DNA from 4 places in the Streptomyces sp. SJL17-4 genome. Region 1 is predicted to be linked to each of the others. Evidence: riboswitches for the same ligand, from Rfam matches in the RefSeq annotation. Region 1 holds a riboswitch; each other region holds the start of a gene.
The links. A riboswitch is a leader RNA that binds a small molecule or an ion and turns the genes downstream of it on or off. The one in region 1 is predicted to bind cyclic di-AMP.
Positions count from the first base shown of each region.

Region 2: linked by a shared signal. The riboswitch ahead of N5875_RS06305 (LysM peptidoglycan-binding domain-containing M23 family metallopeptidase) and the one ahead of N5875_RS23460 (transglycosylase family protein) in region 1 are both predicted to bind cyclic di-AMP.
Region 3: linked by a shared signal. The riboswitch ahead of N5875_RS18475 (M23 family metallopeptidase) and the one ahead of N5875_RS23460 (transglycosylase family protein) in region 1 are both predicted to bind cyclic di-AMP.
Region 4: linked by a shared signal. The riboswitch ahead of N5875_RS00795 (LysM peptidoglycan-binding domain-containing protein) and the one ahead of N5875_RS23460 (transglycosylase family protein) in region 1 are both predicted to bind cyclic di-AMP.

Region 1 is NZ_CP104578.1:5,202,982-5,206,672, reverse strand. Features, by position in the region: gene eno (phosphopyruvate hydratase) at 1-701, opposite strand, end outside; gene N5875_RS23460 (transglycosylase family protein) at 1,013-1,741, opposite strand; cyclic di-AMP (ydaO/yuaA leader) riboswitch at 1,745-1,918, opposite strand; gene N5875_RS23455 (transglycosylase family protein) at 2,177-3,301, opposite strand; gene N5875_RS23450 (cytochrome P450) at 3,452-3,691, opposite strand, start outside.
Region 2 is NZ_CP104578.1:1,418,932-1,422,622, reverse strand. Features, by position in the region: gene N5875_RS06315 (DUF6126 family protein) at 1-55, shown strand, start outside; gene N5875_RS06310 (tyrosine-protein phosphatase) at 80-901, opposite strand; cyclic di-AMP (ydaO/yuaA leader) riboswitch at 1,290-1,450, shown strand; gene N5875_RS06305 (LysM peptidoglycan-binding domain-containing M23 family metallopeptidase) at 1,455-2,468, shown strand; gene N5875_RS06300 (SGNH/GDSL hydrolase family protein) at 2,638-3,432, shown strand; gene N5875_RS06295 (STM4011 family radical SAM protein) at 3,419-3,691, opposite strand, start outside.
Region 3 is NZ_CP104578.1:4,147,943-4,151,633, reverse strand. Features, by position in the region: gene N5875_RS18485 (MerR family transcriptional regulator) at 1-143, shown strand, start outside; gene N5875_RS18480 (PP2C family protein-serine/threonine phosphatase) at 373-1,581, shown strand; cyclic di-AMP (ydaO/yuaA leader) riboswitch at 1,783-1,929, shown strand; gene N5875_RS18475 (M23 family metallopeptidase) at 1,941-3,101, shown strand; gene N5875_RS18470 (aldo/keto reductase) at 3,164-3,691, shown strand, end outside.
Region 4 is NZ_CP104578.1:176,677-180,367, forward strand. Features, by position in the region: gene N5875_RS00785 (phospholipase C, phosphocholine-specific) at 1-699, shown strand, start outside; gene N5875_RS00790 (hypothetical protein) at 796-1,398, opposite strand; cyclic di-AMP (ydaO/yuaA leader) riboswitch at 1,741-1,924, shown strand; gene N5875_RS00795 (LysM peptidoglycan-binding domain-containing protein) at 1,930-2,805, shown strand; gene N5875_RS00800 (alpha/beta family hydrolase) at 2,799-3,691, opposite strand, start outside.

The DNA.
Region 1 (3,691 bases):
GTGTAGCCGGCCTCCTTGATGGCCTCGACGATGAGGTCGAGGGCGGCGCGGTTCGACTCGAGGTTCGGCGCGAAGCCGCCCTCGTCGCCGAGGCCGGTGGAGAGGCCCTTGCGCTTCAGCACGGCCTTGAGGGTGTGGTAGATCTCGGCGCCCCAGCGGAGGGCCTCGGAGAAGGACTCCGCGCCGATCGGGGCGATCATGAACTCCTGGATGTCCACGTTGGAGTCGGCGTGCGACCCACCGTTGAGGATGTTCATCATCGGAACGGGCAGCAGGTGCGCGTTCGGGCCGCCGAGGTAGCGGAAGAGCGGGAGGTCCGAGGCCTCGGACGCGGCGTGCGCGACGGCGAGGGAGACGCCGAGGATGGCGTTGGCGCCGAGGGAGCCCTTGTTCTCGGTGGCGTCCAGGTCGAACATGGCCTGGTCGATCAGGCGCTGCTCGGTGGCGTCGTAGCCGACGAGCTCCGGGCCGATCTGCTCGATGACGGCGAGGACGGCCTTCTCGACACCCTTGCCCAGGTAGCGGTTCGGGTCACCGTCGCGAAGCTCGATGGCCTCGAACGCACCGGTGGAGGCGCCGGACGGAACAGCAGCACGACCGGTGCTGCCGTCGTCGAGGCCGACCTCGACCTCGACCGTGGGGTTGCCTCGGGAGTCCAGGATTTCCCGGGCTACGACGACGTCGATGGACGGCACGAGCATCTCCTTTTTGGGATGTGACGCTGGATGTGACGCAAGGTCGGTGCAGGGTCGCTTGGCCTTGCGACAAGAGCCTAACCGGCTCGGGGGCTCCGGCCAGCCGGGCGCCCGCCCGCTGGGACGAAAAAGGACCCGAGGGCATGCATCTCGGGACGAAGGACCCCAGATCTACCAGTCGGTAACCACGGAGTCCTCCTGAAACGGGGGAACCCCGGCCCGACGCGCACGGGGGAGAGACGCGTCGGGCCGGGGTGGTCACCGCGGGAGGGTCGGAGGGTCCGCGTGAGCCGCCGGACTCACGCGGGCCGCCGGGCTCACTTCAGGTGAAGCTGCTGGCCCGGGTAGATGAGGTCGGCGTTGTCGACGACGTCGTCGTTCAGCTCGAAGAGCTCGGCCCAGCCGCCCTTGACGCCGTGCGCCTGGGCGATCTTGCTGAGGGTGTCGCCGGTCACGACCTTGTACTCGCCGTCACCCTTCTTGACCTTCTTGCCGGTCGGGGTGGTGACGGTCTTCTTCGCGGCGGCCTGCGGAGCGGCCTGCTGCTGCGTGGCCTTCTTCGGGGCCTGGCGCTGCTCGCTGCGGGTGGTCGGCTGCTCGGCCTTCCGCTCCTGCTGCGGCTGCTGCTGGGTGCTCTGCTGCGGCGCGCTCTCGGTGGCGCCACCGTCGTACGAGGCGCCGGAGAGGCCCACGCCACAGGACGGCCAGGCGCCCTTGCCCTGGCCCGCGAGGACCTTCTCGGCGATGGCTATCTGCTGGGACTTCGACGCCTGGTTGGCGGTCGAGGCGTAGGCGGTGCCGCCGTACGCGGCCCAGGTGGAGGCCGAGAACTGCAGGCCGCCGTAGTAGCCGTTGCCCGTGTTGATCGACCAGTTGCCGCCGGACTCGCACTGGGCGACGCGGTCCCACTCGGAGGCCGTGGCGGCCGAGGCGGTGCCCGCGGTCATCAGCGGGGCGGCCACGGCGACACCGGTGACGCCGACGAGCGTGGCGACCTGGGTGGCCTTGGAGGGACGGCGGTGTTTGCCCTTGCCGGAAAACAGCATGGAGATTCTCCTCACCGACGCCTGTGAGGTGAGCTGTCGGGTTCGGGCCGGAAAGTTGCCCGGCCGCGTGTCCTAGCACGCGGCTTCACCCCAAGCCGATCGTCGGCCGTCTGTCTCAACGGCCGGGGCCGGCACTTACCTTGGGTCCCCCACTCCTGCCTTCGGCGCTTGCGCGACGACTGTTCCCATCGGCCGACGGCAGGATTCGGCGTTTCGGTCGACGGGGCCCGCGGTGGCGAGCGGTGACGACCGTAGACACAGACCCACCGGAAGTTCAAAGAGGCGTATTGCGGAAATAACGCCCCTACTTGCCTTCCGATGGGGGGTGTTTGTGCAGGTGAGAGGTGACGGGAGCAAAGTTTGCGGGCGTGACACGCCAGTTGGGGCGAAGAGACCCATGTCTCACTTGCCCAGAACCGGACATACGCCCCCGAATCACTCCGCCGACGCGGTCGAACCGTTCGTCAGGTCGAGAGCCTGACCAGGGAGGATGAAGTCCGGATCGAGGCCCACGGTCTGCCGGTTGGCGTCGTAGAGGGCGGTCCAGCCCCCGGGGAGTTCGTTCTCCTGTGCAATGTCGGACAGATTGTCGCCCGGCTGCACGAGATAGGAGCCCGAGTTGCCCTGACTGTCAGTTGCGTCCGTTTCCTTCGAAGCGTCAGCCGGCGCCGCCTTCGGGGGCTTTTCGGTCAGGTTGTTGTCCGATGAAGCATGTCTACCCGATTCAGCGGAACTGTCCGGGTTGCCGGTTTCCTCCGGCGCGGCGTCACCCCGGTGCTTCCCGGTTCCGGGAGTGGCCGACGACACGTCATCCGTCGGCGCACCGGGCTCGGTGGCCCCCGGCGCGTCAGGGGTGCCGGGCGTACCCGGCGTACCCGGCGTAAGGGATGTATCGGGCGTGCCCGGAGTGGTGGGCACGGTCGGGTGGCTCGGGTCGGTCGACACGGAGGGGCTCGCCGGGGTGGTCGGCGTGACGGGAGCGGTCGGCGAGACGGGCGTGGCGGGCGCGGTCGGCGAAGCCGTCCCCGTGCCCTTCTTCGCGTCCTCGGACCCCTTCGCCCCCTCGGCGGCCTCCGAGGTCTCCTCGGAGGTCCCGGGCAGACCCGTGGTCCAGTTCGACTCGGGAACCGGCCCCGTGGGGGCCTTGGGGACGCTCGCGGGACCGGGGTCCACGCCCGGCGACGTGCCGTCGTTCGTCAGGCCGGCGATCGGCGCGCAGGTGGCCCACTCGTTGGAGCCCTTGGCAAGGGCCTTCTCGGCCACCGCGATCTGCTGGGCGCGACTGGCCAGATCGGGGCTGGGCGCGTACGTCAGGCCACCGTTCCGCTCCCAGCTGTCCTGGGTGAACTGGAGCCCGCCGTACATGCCGTTGCCGAAGTTGGCGCTCCACTGGCCGCCGGACTCGCATTCGGCGACCCGGTCCCAGGTGGCTGCGTCGGCCGCGGAGGCGGACCCGGTGGCGAGCAGCGGCAGCGCCATGGCGGAGCCGGTCACACCCGCGGCGACGACGATTGCGGGGGCCTGACGGGGGCGACGGTGACGTCCGTTCCCGGAACGCATAGGAGCGCCTTTCGCGTGACGACTAGGAGGGCGAGCCCAGTTGCCGCACATGGCCGAATTACTCAACCACGTTGACGAACCGAGCTGACGGGGAAGGTAGCCGTATTCGAACGCTCATCACAAGTCGATGCACCCGCGATCACGCGAAGATCACAGTTCTGACGGCTCGTCACTTTGTGGGAGTCGTACGGAAGGGGAGAACTCCACCGGAAGCGTGCGCAATCCGCGCATGATGAGCCCTCCGCGCCACCGCAGTTCCTCCGGATCGGCGGCAAGTCGCAGGTCCGGCAGCCGCGTCAGCAGGGTGGCGAGCGCGGTCTGCCCCTCCAGCCGCGCGAGCGGCGCTCCCAGGCAGTAGTGGATGCCGTGCCCGTACCCGAGGTGCTGGTT
Region 2 (3,691 bases), 3.8 Mb from region 1:
CCTCTTCGCCGGCTTCCTCTACCTGCTGTTCATGCTGGGCGGCCAGAACCAGTAGGCCCCGGTAACCGGTAGGCCCTGGTCACGCCTCCGTGAGCAGCCGCTCGCGGAGGCGCTCGCGGGTCTCCGGGGACAGCTTCAGGCCCTCGGTGAGGTAGGTGTCCACCGAGCCCCAGGTCGCCTCGATCGTCTCGAAGGCGCCCCGCAGGTACTCCACCCGCGCGTCGAACAGCGGGCTCAGCAGCTCCATCACCTCGGGCGACATCGCGTCCGGGGCGGTGGAGCTGCGGCGTACCTTGTAGCGGCGGTGCGGGTCGTTCGACTTCACGTAGTCGGCCTCGATCGCCTCCCGCTCGACCCCGACGGCCAGCAGGGTGATCGCGATGGAGAGCCCCGCGCGGTCCTTGCCGGCCGCACAGTGCATCAGGGCGGGGAGGCTGTCCTCGGCCAGCGAGTGCAGGATCCGGCTGTGCTCCATGGTCCGCTCGACCACCATCTTCCGGTACGAGTCGGACATTCGGGCTGCGGCCTTGCCGTCGCCGAGGATGTCCCGCAGCTGCTCGATGTCGCCGTCGCGGACCAGCTTCCAGAACTCCTTTCCGTCGGCCGGGTCGTTGAGGGGTATGTTCACGTTCCGTACGCCCGGCAGTTCGACGTCCGGGCCCTCGATCTTCCGGTCGGCGAGGTTCCGGAAGTCGAAGACGGTGTGCAGTCCGAGCGAGTCGAGGAAGGTGACGTCCTCCTCGGTGGCGTGGGCGAGGTGGCCGCTACGGAAGAGGCGGCCGGGATGCACGGCGCGCCCGTCCGTCGTCGGCAGGCCGCCCACATCCCGGAAGTTGCGGACCTCGGCCAGCTCGGGTTCGTTCGCTTCGATGGGCGGGACCTGCGGCAGCTGCTGCGTCACGGATGCTCCTGATGGTCGACGTTCGGGTGCCCGACGCGAGATCGGTTCCAGGGGCAATCATCCAGGTGGGGCTGTGATGGCGCACCCCCCTGGACGGGAATGGGTGATCTGTCCGAATTGAGGCGTTGCGTATAACGCGCCCTGTTTACAGGTGAGATGAGTCTCGGCGCGTGAGCAGGGTCATAGAAGTGACGGATCGTGGCCGGACGCCCGAAGCAAATGCCCTGCGCAAAAAGGAAATCGAGGGTCCGTCATCCACGGAGGGTGACCGGAATTCCGGGTGAAAGGCCGTACGGGGAAAGCCGGGAGAAATCCGTGGCTTGTTCGTGCCGACCCCGCTCGTCTAGCGTCACCGTCAATCCGGTCGGACCGCCGAATCCTGCCACCGTCCGGAATTCCACCCATCCCATGCGTGGCAGGAGCGGGGGACCCAAGGAAGTACGCCGGTCCCGCGACGCAGGACGGCTCGGGGTGAAGTCGCGCGAGAGCGTGACCGGACATCTCCAGTCCGAACCCGACAGCTCACCTCGTAGGCGCCGGAGAGGAATTCGCCATGCCCGCGAAGGGTAAGCACCGCCGCATCAAGTCCAACCGCCTCACCCGCGGAATCGCCGCCGCCGGTACGGGAGGCGCCGTTGTCGCCCTCCCGCTCCTCGGTGCCACCGGTGCCCACGCCGCCGAGCAGGCCGCCCCGGCCGCTCCCGGCCAGGCCGTCACCGCCGCCGCCCAGGTGAAGGCCCCCGCCGTCGCCAAGGCCGCGCCCACCGCCACGAAGGCCGCGCCGAAGACGTACTCCGTCGTGCGGGGCGACTACCTGTCGAAGATCGCCGCCGAGCACGACCTCACCGGTGGCTGGCAGAAGCTGTACGCCGACAACCGTCAGGTCGTCGGCGAGGACCCCTCGCTCATCCTGCCGGGCATGAAGCTCACCCTCGGCGCCAAGAGCACCGCCAAGGCCGCACCGAAGAGCGCCGCGCCCAAGGCCGCCGCCCCCAAGAGCCCGGCGAAGGCCTCTGCGGAGAGCTCCTCGAAGAACGGCGACAGCACGCGTGCCTCCCGGAGCAGCGAGCGCGCCGCCGCTCCGGCCGCGAGCACGCAGTCGTCGGGCTCGTCGGCTTCGCAGTCGTCGGGGGCCTCCGCCTCCGGCGCCTCGACCTCCGCCTCCGGCTGGGTCGCCCCGGTCAGCGGCGGCTTCTCCACCCCGTACCGCGCCTCGGGCTCCATGTGGTCCTCCGGCTACCACACCGGTGTCGACTTCATCGCCTCCTCCGGCACCGCCGTCCGCGCCGTCGGCGCCGGCACGGTCGTCTCCGCCGGCTGGAGCGGCGCCTACGGCAACGAGGTCGTCATCCAGCACGCCGACGGCAACTACTCGCAGTACGCCCACCTCTCCTCCCTCTCCGTCTCGACCGGCCAGACGGTCTCCGGCGGTCAGCAGATCGGCCTCTCCGGCTCGACCGGCAACTCCACCGGCCCGCACCTGCACTTCGAGATCCGCACCTCGCCGAGCTACGGCTCCGACGTCGACCCGCTGGCCTACCTCCGTCAGCACGGCGTCTCCGTCTGACGGAGCGTCCCCCGCTGACACGAGCAGCTCCCCGAAGGCCCGGCACCCACGTGCCGGGCCTTCGGCCTATTCCGGCTTGGCAAATTCTTTATCGGTGGCATATGTCACCCGGCGTCAACCCCTCCTTACGGTCGCGTAAGTCACATCCGAAGGGGAAGGATGTGCACCCGTGGCAGACGATTCGAGATCAAGAGACAAGAACGCATTCGGGTCGTACGCGGCGATCGGTGACAGCTTCACCGAGGGCGTCGGAGACCCCGGGCCCGACGGGACGTACGTCGGCTGGGCGGACCGCTTCGCGGTGCTGCTCGCCGACCAGCTGCCGGAGCACGACGCCTTCCGCTACGCCAACCTGGCGGTACGCGGGCGCCTCCTCGACCAGATCGTGGCGGAACAGGTCCCCCGGGCGAAGGAACTCGCCCCCGACCTGGTGACCTTCTGCGCCGGCGGGAACGACATCATCCGCCCCGGCACGGACCCCGACGACGTCGCCGAGCGCTTCGAGCGCGCCGTCGCCGGACTGACCTCCGCCGTCGGCACCGTCATGGTGACCACCGGCTTCGACACCCGCGACGTGATCCTCCTCAAGCACCTGCGCGGCAAGATCGCCACGTACAACGGGCACGTCCGGGCCATCGCCGACCGCTACGGCTGCCCGGTCCTCGACCTGTGGTCGCTGAAGTCCGTACAGGACCGGCGCGCCTGGGACGACGACCGGCTGCACCTGTCGCCCGACGGCCACACCCGGGTGGCCCTGCGCGCCGCGCAGGTCCTCGGCCTGCCGGTGCCGGCCGACCCGGACCAGGCGTGGCCGCCGGTACCCCCGCGCGGCCCGCTCGAGGTGCGCCGCGACGACATCCACTGGGCCAAGGAGTACCTCGTGCCCTGGATCGGGCGCCGGCTGCGCGGCGAGAGCTCCGGCGACCACGTCGAGGCGAAGCGCCCCGACCTCATGCCCCTGTAGTTCCGGGGACCGTCCGCGGGTGCGCGTCGGCGGGGATCCGCTCCAGGACCCCGCCGGCGAACACGTCGTACAACGGCAGCGTCTCCAGATGGACGTAGCCGATGTGACAGTCGCAGACGGCGAGGGGGCAGGCGCGGGGGCGGAGGGCGGCGCGGTACGAGCCGTCGTACAGGTTCCCCAGCTCGGCCTTGACGAAGTGGCAGCGCCGTACCGTCCCCTCGCCGTCCACCGAGATCACCGACTCCCCGGTCCGGCACGG
Region 3 (3,691 bases), 1.1 Mb from region 1:
CGCCGAGCAAGGAGTACGTGATCGGTCTCGGCCGTATGTACGTCGACGACCCGCGCTTCACCGTGAACTACGACAAGCACGGCGAGGGCACCGCGGTCCTCGTGCGGGACGCGATGGAGATCTACGCGGAGCGGAACCTGTAGCCCGAGCCCGCCCGGCCGCCGGGAAGCGGGGTCCTTCGACGTCCACCTGCCCGCGCAGACCGCCGCGGCGCCTCCCCGCGCGCGTGGCCGGGCCGGGTCCCCGGCCGTACGCCGGTCGGCCCCCTGGGAGTCGCCGCCCCGGGCGGCGGCGGCCACCCTGGGAGGGCGCGGTACGGGCCGCGGGGACGGACCGGGCAGGAGAGCACAGGTGGGGCACCTCCCAGGAGCGATCGGTGGGCGGCGCGGCGGCGAGGGCCGTGGCCCGTACGGGGGTGCCCGGAGGTTCCTCCGGGCGCTGCCGCCGCTGATCATCGTGGGTGGGGTCGTCTTCGACGTCCTGACGCCGGCCAAGTACAGCGCGGCGCCGATGTTCTCCGCCGCCCCGCTGATCGCGGCACCGTTCTTCTCCACCCTCACGACGCTGCTCACCGGGATCGCCGCCGTCCTCGCCTCGGTCGGGCTGCACGTCTACAACGGCACCGCGACCGAGATCCCCTCGCTCACCGAGATCCTGACGGTGCTCACGGTCTCCGTGCTCGCCCTGCTCATCAACCGGGTCGTCCGCCGCAGCGGTGAACGGCTCGCCTCGGCGCGGGTCATCGCGGAGACCGCGCAGAAGGCGGTGCTGCCGACGCCCGCCGAGCGGATCGGCGGGCTGCAGTGCGCGGCGCGGTACGAGGCGGCGCAGGCGGACGCGTTCATCGGCGGCGACCTGTTCGCCGTCCAGGACACCCCCTACGGGGTGCGGCTCGTGGTCGGCGACGTCCGGGGCAAGGGCCTGGACGCGGTCGAGGCCGTCGCCGTCGTCATCGGGGCGTTCCGGGAGGCGGCCGAGCAGGAGCGGACCCTGGAGGGCGTGGCGCAGCGGCTCGAACGGGCCCTGGCCCGGGAGGGCACCCGCCGTCATGGGCTCGACGCCTTCGAGGGGTTCACCACGGCCGTCCTCGCCGAGATCCCGCGCGGTGACGGGGGCGGCACCTTCGACGGTTTCGTACGGGTCGTCAACCGCGGGCATCCGCCGCCGCTGATGCTGTCCGCGGACGGGAGCCTGGACACGCTGGAGCCCGGCGAGCCGGCACTGCCGCTCGGCATGGGCGATCTGGCGTCGTGGCCGGACCGGGCCGAGGCGCGGCCGTACCCGCCGGGCGCGACGCTGCTCTTCTACACCGACGGTCTCTCGGAGGCGCGGAACGCCGAGGGCGTCTTCTACGACCCGGGGGAGCGGCTCGCCGGGCGGATCTTCCCCGGGCCCGAGGAACTGCTCGACGCGCTCGTGGACGACGTACGGCTGCACACCGGCGGCGGGTCGACGGACGACATGGCGCTGCTCGCGGTGAGCCGCCCGGCGACGGGGCAGCCGAAGCGGCGCCGGACGATGCCGGTGGTGCCGCCGGGCGGGCCCGGATCCCCCCGCGGCAGGCCCGGTCACCGACCGTAGTCGCGAGGTGTCACTGCGATAACAATTGACATAACGTCAGGTAGCGAGGGTTTCGGCGTCCCTTGCTGAAGGGAGGTCAAGTCGGACTATTCCCTCCCAATTCAATGAATGATCAAGAGGAACAGCTTGGAATCGGCACCCCGCGTCTATTAACGTTCGATAACGCAGCGCGGTCGTCCCAGCCGTCGCAAGAGACGGCACCGTGCGCACGCGCCGAATCCTGAAAAGGAACCGGGGAACCACTACTTGGGGTGAATCGGGCCCTTCGCACTTGTGCGACCGTGCCCGTAGGAGACCTTCCTGCTCCGAACCCGTCAGCTAACCCGGTAGGCGAGAAGGAAGGAAAGGAGCGCGCCTCCGTGGCGTCCAACACTCCCGCACCCGAAGCCCCCTTCGATGCCTTCGGTGGTGGTGCGGGCCCCGCCGCCCCGGACACCGAGTGGAACCCCACCGAGGGATCCCTCCGCGCCGAGAGCCGCTCCGGCGGCCGCCACCGTGTCGTCAAGCAGCGCTCCAACTTCGCCCGTTCCTCCACCGTCCTCGGCGTCGGTGTGATCGCGGCCGTCGGTGCGGGTGGCCTCGCCACCGCGCAGGAGAAGCCCCCGGTGGCCATCTCGCTGCCGGACCTCCCGGACCTCGACCTGCCGGACGCCCACGACCTGCCCGGCGTCGGCGACCTCCTCCCCGAGGAGACCCACGAGACGGTCAGCGCGGCCCGCGCCAACCCGAACCCGCTCACCGTCGCCACGTACGCCACCGTCGACGACGAGCAGGGCACGAAGACCCCGCAGATGCAGCAGGCCGGCCTGATCACCCAGGACGGCCCGGCCGCGAAGGCCGCGCCCGGCGCCGGCGACGCGGGCGAGGCCCTGCGCGCCCGCATCCTCCAGCAGGCCGAGCAGCAGCAGGCCTCCGCCGACGCCGCCGAGAAGGCCGCGGCGGAGAAGGCGGCGGCCGAGAAGGCCGCCGCGGAGGCCGCGGCCAAGGCCGACGCGGCGGAGAAGGCGGCCGCCGAGGCGAAGGCCAAGGCCGAGGCGGAGGCCAAGGCGAAGGCGGAAGCCGAGGCCAGGGCGAAGGCCGAGGCGGCGGCCGAGGCCGAGCGCCTCGCCAAGCTCGCCGCGAGCTACACGCTGCCGCTCTCCTCGTACAGCCTCAGCGCCACCTACATGCAGTCCGGCTCGATGTGGTCCTCCGGCTACCACACCGGCCTCGACTTCGCCGCCCCCACCGGCACCCCGCTCAAGGCCGTCCACGGCGGCACCATCAAGTCGGCGGGCTGGTCCGGCTCGTACGGCTACCGCGTCGTCCTGGAGCTCTCGGACGGCACCGAGATCTGGTACGCCCACATGTCCTCCATGACGGTCTCCGCCGGCCAGACCGTGGGCACCGGCGAGACGATCGGCCGCGTCGGCGCCACCGGCAACGTCACCGGCGCCCACCTCCACATGGAGGTGCACACGCCCGGCGGCTCCGGCCTCGACCCGGCGGAGTGGCTGCGCTCCAAGGGCCTCAGCCTCTGACACCCCGGCTCGCCACCTGAGCCGACGGAATAGGCCCGGCGGGGCGGACGGTTGTCTCGACCATGACGACTCTCCGCCCGCTGGGCAGTTCCGACCTGCACGTCTTCCCGCTCGCCCTGGGCGGCAACGTCTTCGGCTGGACCGCCGACGAGGCGCAGTCCTTCGCCGTCCTCGACGCCTACACCGCCGCGGGCGGCAACTTCGTCGACTCCGCCGACGTCTACTCGGCCTGGGCCGAGGGCAACGAGGGCGGCGAGTCCGAGACCGTCATCGGCCGTTGGCTCGCCGCGCGCGGCAACCGCGCCGATGTCGTCGTCGCCACCAAGGTCGGCGCCCACCCCCACTTCAAGGGACTGTCCGCGACCACCATCAAGGCGGCCGCGGAGGAGTCGCTGCGCCGCCTCGGCACCGACTACATCGACCTGTACTACACGCACTTCGACGACGAGTCCGTCCCCGTCGAGGAGATCGTCACCGCCCTCGACCAGCTGGTGAAGGACGGCACCGTGCGGGCCGTCGCCGCCTCCAACATCTCCCCGGAGCGACTGCGCGCCTCCCTCGACTTCGCCGAGTCCGAGGGCCTCGCCCGT
Region 4 (3,691 bases), 5.0 Mb from region 1:
AAGGTCATCGGCCAGGCGACCTGCGGTCCGCTGCCGAACCCGGCCCCGCAGAACAACGCCCAGCCCGCGCAGGAGTCCGGCACCCGGCCGGCCCGCGCGCTGCCGTACCAGGTGAACGGCAATCTCGACCGCTTCGAGTTCGGAGCCGCGGGCAAGATCCTCGCCTGGTTCTCGATGGCGAACCAGGGCGCCGAGGCCAAGCGCGCGGCCCATTTCTCGATCCACCCGCACCAGCACCGCGACACGGCCGCCTGGCAGTACACCGTCGACGCGGGCGGCACGGCCACCGACTACTTCAACATCGGCCTGGGATCGGGGTCCGGCAAGTACGACATCTCGATGATGGGCCCCAACCGCTTCCTGCGCCGGTTCATCGGGGACGCCTCCAAGGCCGGCAAGGCCGTCGAGGTGACATCCAGGTTCGCGACCGAGCCGGGGACGGGGCGGACGGCCCTGTGGTTCAGGATGAGCAACACCTCGGCCGGGCCGGTGACGTTCACGATCCGCTCGAACGCCTACCGCACGGACGGCCCCTGGACCTACACGGTCCCGGCCGGCTCCACTCGGGAGGACTTCTTCAACGCGGTCGCCTACAACAACGGCTGGTACGACTTCACGATCCTGGCCGACATCGACGGGACCTGGTCGCGCCGGTACACCGGTCACATCGAGACCGGAGCGCCGAGCATCACCGGCTGAGTACGCCGTCCGGGTGCGGGGCGGTGGCCGCTTCGCCGCCGTCGCGCACCCGCCTCCCACCCGCCCCACACCCGCCCCGCGCCCGCGGAGAGTCCGTCAGCGCCCGGCGTGCGCCGCGCGGTGGATCGTGGCGTCGAGGAGGGCCACCGCGTCGGCGGCCGTACGGCCCGGGGCCCGGTTCCACGGCCCGATCAGCTCATGCCACCCCCGCGACCGGAGCTCGGCCATGATCCAGGCGGCCGCCTCGTTCATCGTCGTCGCGCTGCCGTAGCCGAGACGGTGCGCGGCGAGCAGCGCGCCGCAGACACACCGGGCCCCGCGCACGTCGCGCAGCTTGTACGGCGCGTTCTGCCAGCCCCACTCCGTCAGCACCAGGCGCGCGTACCCGAGGTGGACCGAGGGGCGCAGCTCGGGCTGGCCGATGCGACGCCAGGCGTGCAGCCGGTCGGGCAGGACGGCTCCGATCCGGCCGGGAAGCCGGCGCTCGGCGGGAAGGGAAGGCGGCAACGCGTCGAGCGCGTCGGCGACGAGCCGCTCCACCGGCAGGGTGAGCAGCTCACGCCAGCCCTCCACAGCGGGTGCGGGCGCCGGCGGCGCGGTCCAGTCCGTGACGATCCGCTGCCAGGTGGCGCTCTCGTAGAGGGCGGCGGCCTCACGGTCGAGGGTCTCGGGGTCGAGCAGGGAGGCGGAGGGCGACATCCGGGCGGCTCCTCGGTCGGGGTGGCTCCATCTTTCATGACGAATGTCGGTTTTGCGACCTATGCCCTTGAGTGCCCGCGCGGTCGAACAGTCCCTTATCGCCCACTTCTCCATTAATAGAATTACCACCCCTATTCGGACATTGAGCACCTGGTGACGCGACTCACGTTCCCGGGGATTCCCCGGTGATCGGAATCCGTGCAGGCCGTGCGGGACAAGGAAGTTCGATGCGCAGGAGTCGAGGTCGATCTTGAATTCCATGAATTCGGTGATCCTTTCACCGACCCCTGGACTCAGATCCTCTTGTTCTCCGCCGCATTACTGGCCTACGGTCACCTCCATTCGAGCGGATCGCCGAATCCTGCCACCGCTCGAAATACCTCCCTTTCACCCGACGGCAGGAGCGGGGGACCCACGAATACGCCGGCCCGGATTCCGGAACGGCTCGGGGTGAAGCCGCGTGCGCGCGGCCGGACATCTCCAGTCCGAACCCGACAGCTCACCCCGAAGGCGCCGGAGAGGAATCTCGTCATGCCTGCTCACGGTAAGCACCGCCGCCCCCGCCGCCGCCCCGTCTCCCGTGGACTCGCGCTGGTCGGCACGGGCGGAGCCGCCCTCACCCTCCCGCTGATCGCCCCGGCCGTGGCCGGCGCCGCGCCTGTTTCCGGAGCCCCGGAAATCGCCGCCAAGAACATCACCGCCCCCGCGGCCCCGGTCGCCGCGAAGGCCGCCGCCAAGGCACCCGCCGCCCCGGCCGCCGCACGCACCTACACGGTCGTCAGTGGTGACTCGCTTTCCCTGATCGCCCAGAAGAAGGGAATTCAGGGCGGCTGGAAGGGCCTTTACCGCGCCAACCGGAGCGCCGTGGGTGACAACCCGTCACTTATTCATCCGGGTCTTGAACTGACGCTTCGTCGGGATTCCGTGAAGGCCGCCCCCACGCAGGCGAAGAAGACCGCCACGGCCGAACGGGCGAACCGCTCCGAGCGCCGGAGCGCCACCCCGGCCACCGGCACCGGCGCCTCGGCCGCCGCTCCCGCCGCCGCCGCTCCGGTCCAGGCCGCGCCCGCCGCCGCCACCCAGTACGCGAACAACCTCGACGGCTGGATCCGCGAGTCGCTGGACATCATGGCCCAGCGCGGCATCCCCGGCTCGTACGAGGGGATCCACCGCAACATCATGCGGGAGTCCTCCGGCAACCCCCAGGCCATCAACCTCTGGGACTCCAACGCCGTGGCCGGCACCCCCTCCAAGGGCCTGCTCCAGGTCATCGAGCCGACCTTCCTCGCCTATCACGTGCCCGGCACGTCGATGGACCTGTTCGACCCGGTCGCCAACATCACGGCCGCCTGCAACTACGCGGCCGACCGCTACGGCTCCATCGACAACGTCAACGGCGCCTACTGATCCCGGAAGTGCCCGGTGAACCAGGAGGTGGCGAGCTCCGCCACCTCCTCCAGGGCGCCCGGCTCCTCGAAGAGGTGCGTGGCGCCCTCCACGACCTCCAGCCGGCTCTCGCAGCGCAGCAGCGCCTCGGCCCGCCGGTTGAGGTCCAGGACCAGCGCGTCCCTGCCCCCGACCACGAGGAGCGTCGGGGCCTTGACCCGCGCCAGGTGGTCGGCCGCGAGGTCCGGCCGGCCACCGCGTGAGACGACGGCGGCCACGGCGGACTCCAGGTCGCCCGCAGCCCACAGCGCGGCGGCCGCTCCCGTACTGGCCCCGAAGTAGCCCAGCGGGAGGCCTTCGCTCTCCGGACGCTCGGCGAGCCACTCCGTGGCGCGGGCGAGCCTGTCGGCGAGCAGCGGGGTGTCGAAGACCTGCGCCCGGTCGACCGCCTCGGCCTCGGTGAGCAGGTCGAACAGGAGCGTTCCGAGTCCCGCCCGGTTGAGCGCGGCCGCGACCGCCCGATTGCGGGGGCTGTGCCGACTGCTCCCGCTGCCGTGGGCGAACAGGACGATGCCGGTGGCGCCCTCGGGCACCGCGAGCCGTCCCGCGAGCATGACGCCGTCGGCGACGGGGATCCTGATGTCCGTGTCCTGGACGACCGGGCCGTGCGCGGCGCGGATCCGGTCCAGGCAGGCGATGACCTCCGCGTCCGGGGTCTGGGTGAAGTCCCGGTAGAACTGTCCGATCGCGTAGAACAGGTCCGGCGCGTGCACGCTCACCGTTTCGTCGGCCTCGCCGCCGAGCCGGGCCGTCCATCCACGGGGCGCCACCGGCACCGCGAGGATGATCCGGGCGGCGCCCCGCGCCCGTACCACCCGGCAGGCCGCCAGGGCCGTGGCGCCCGTGG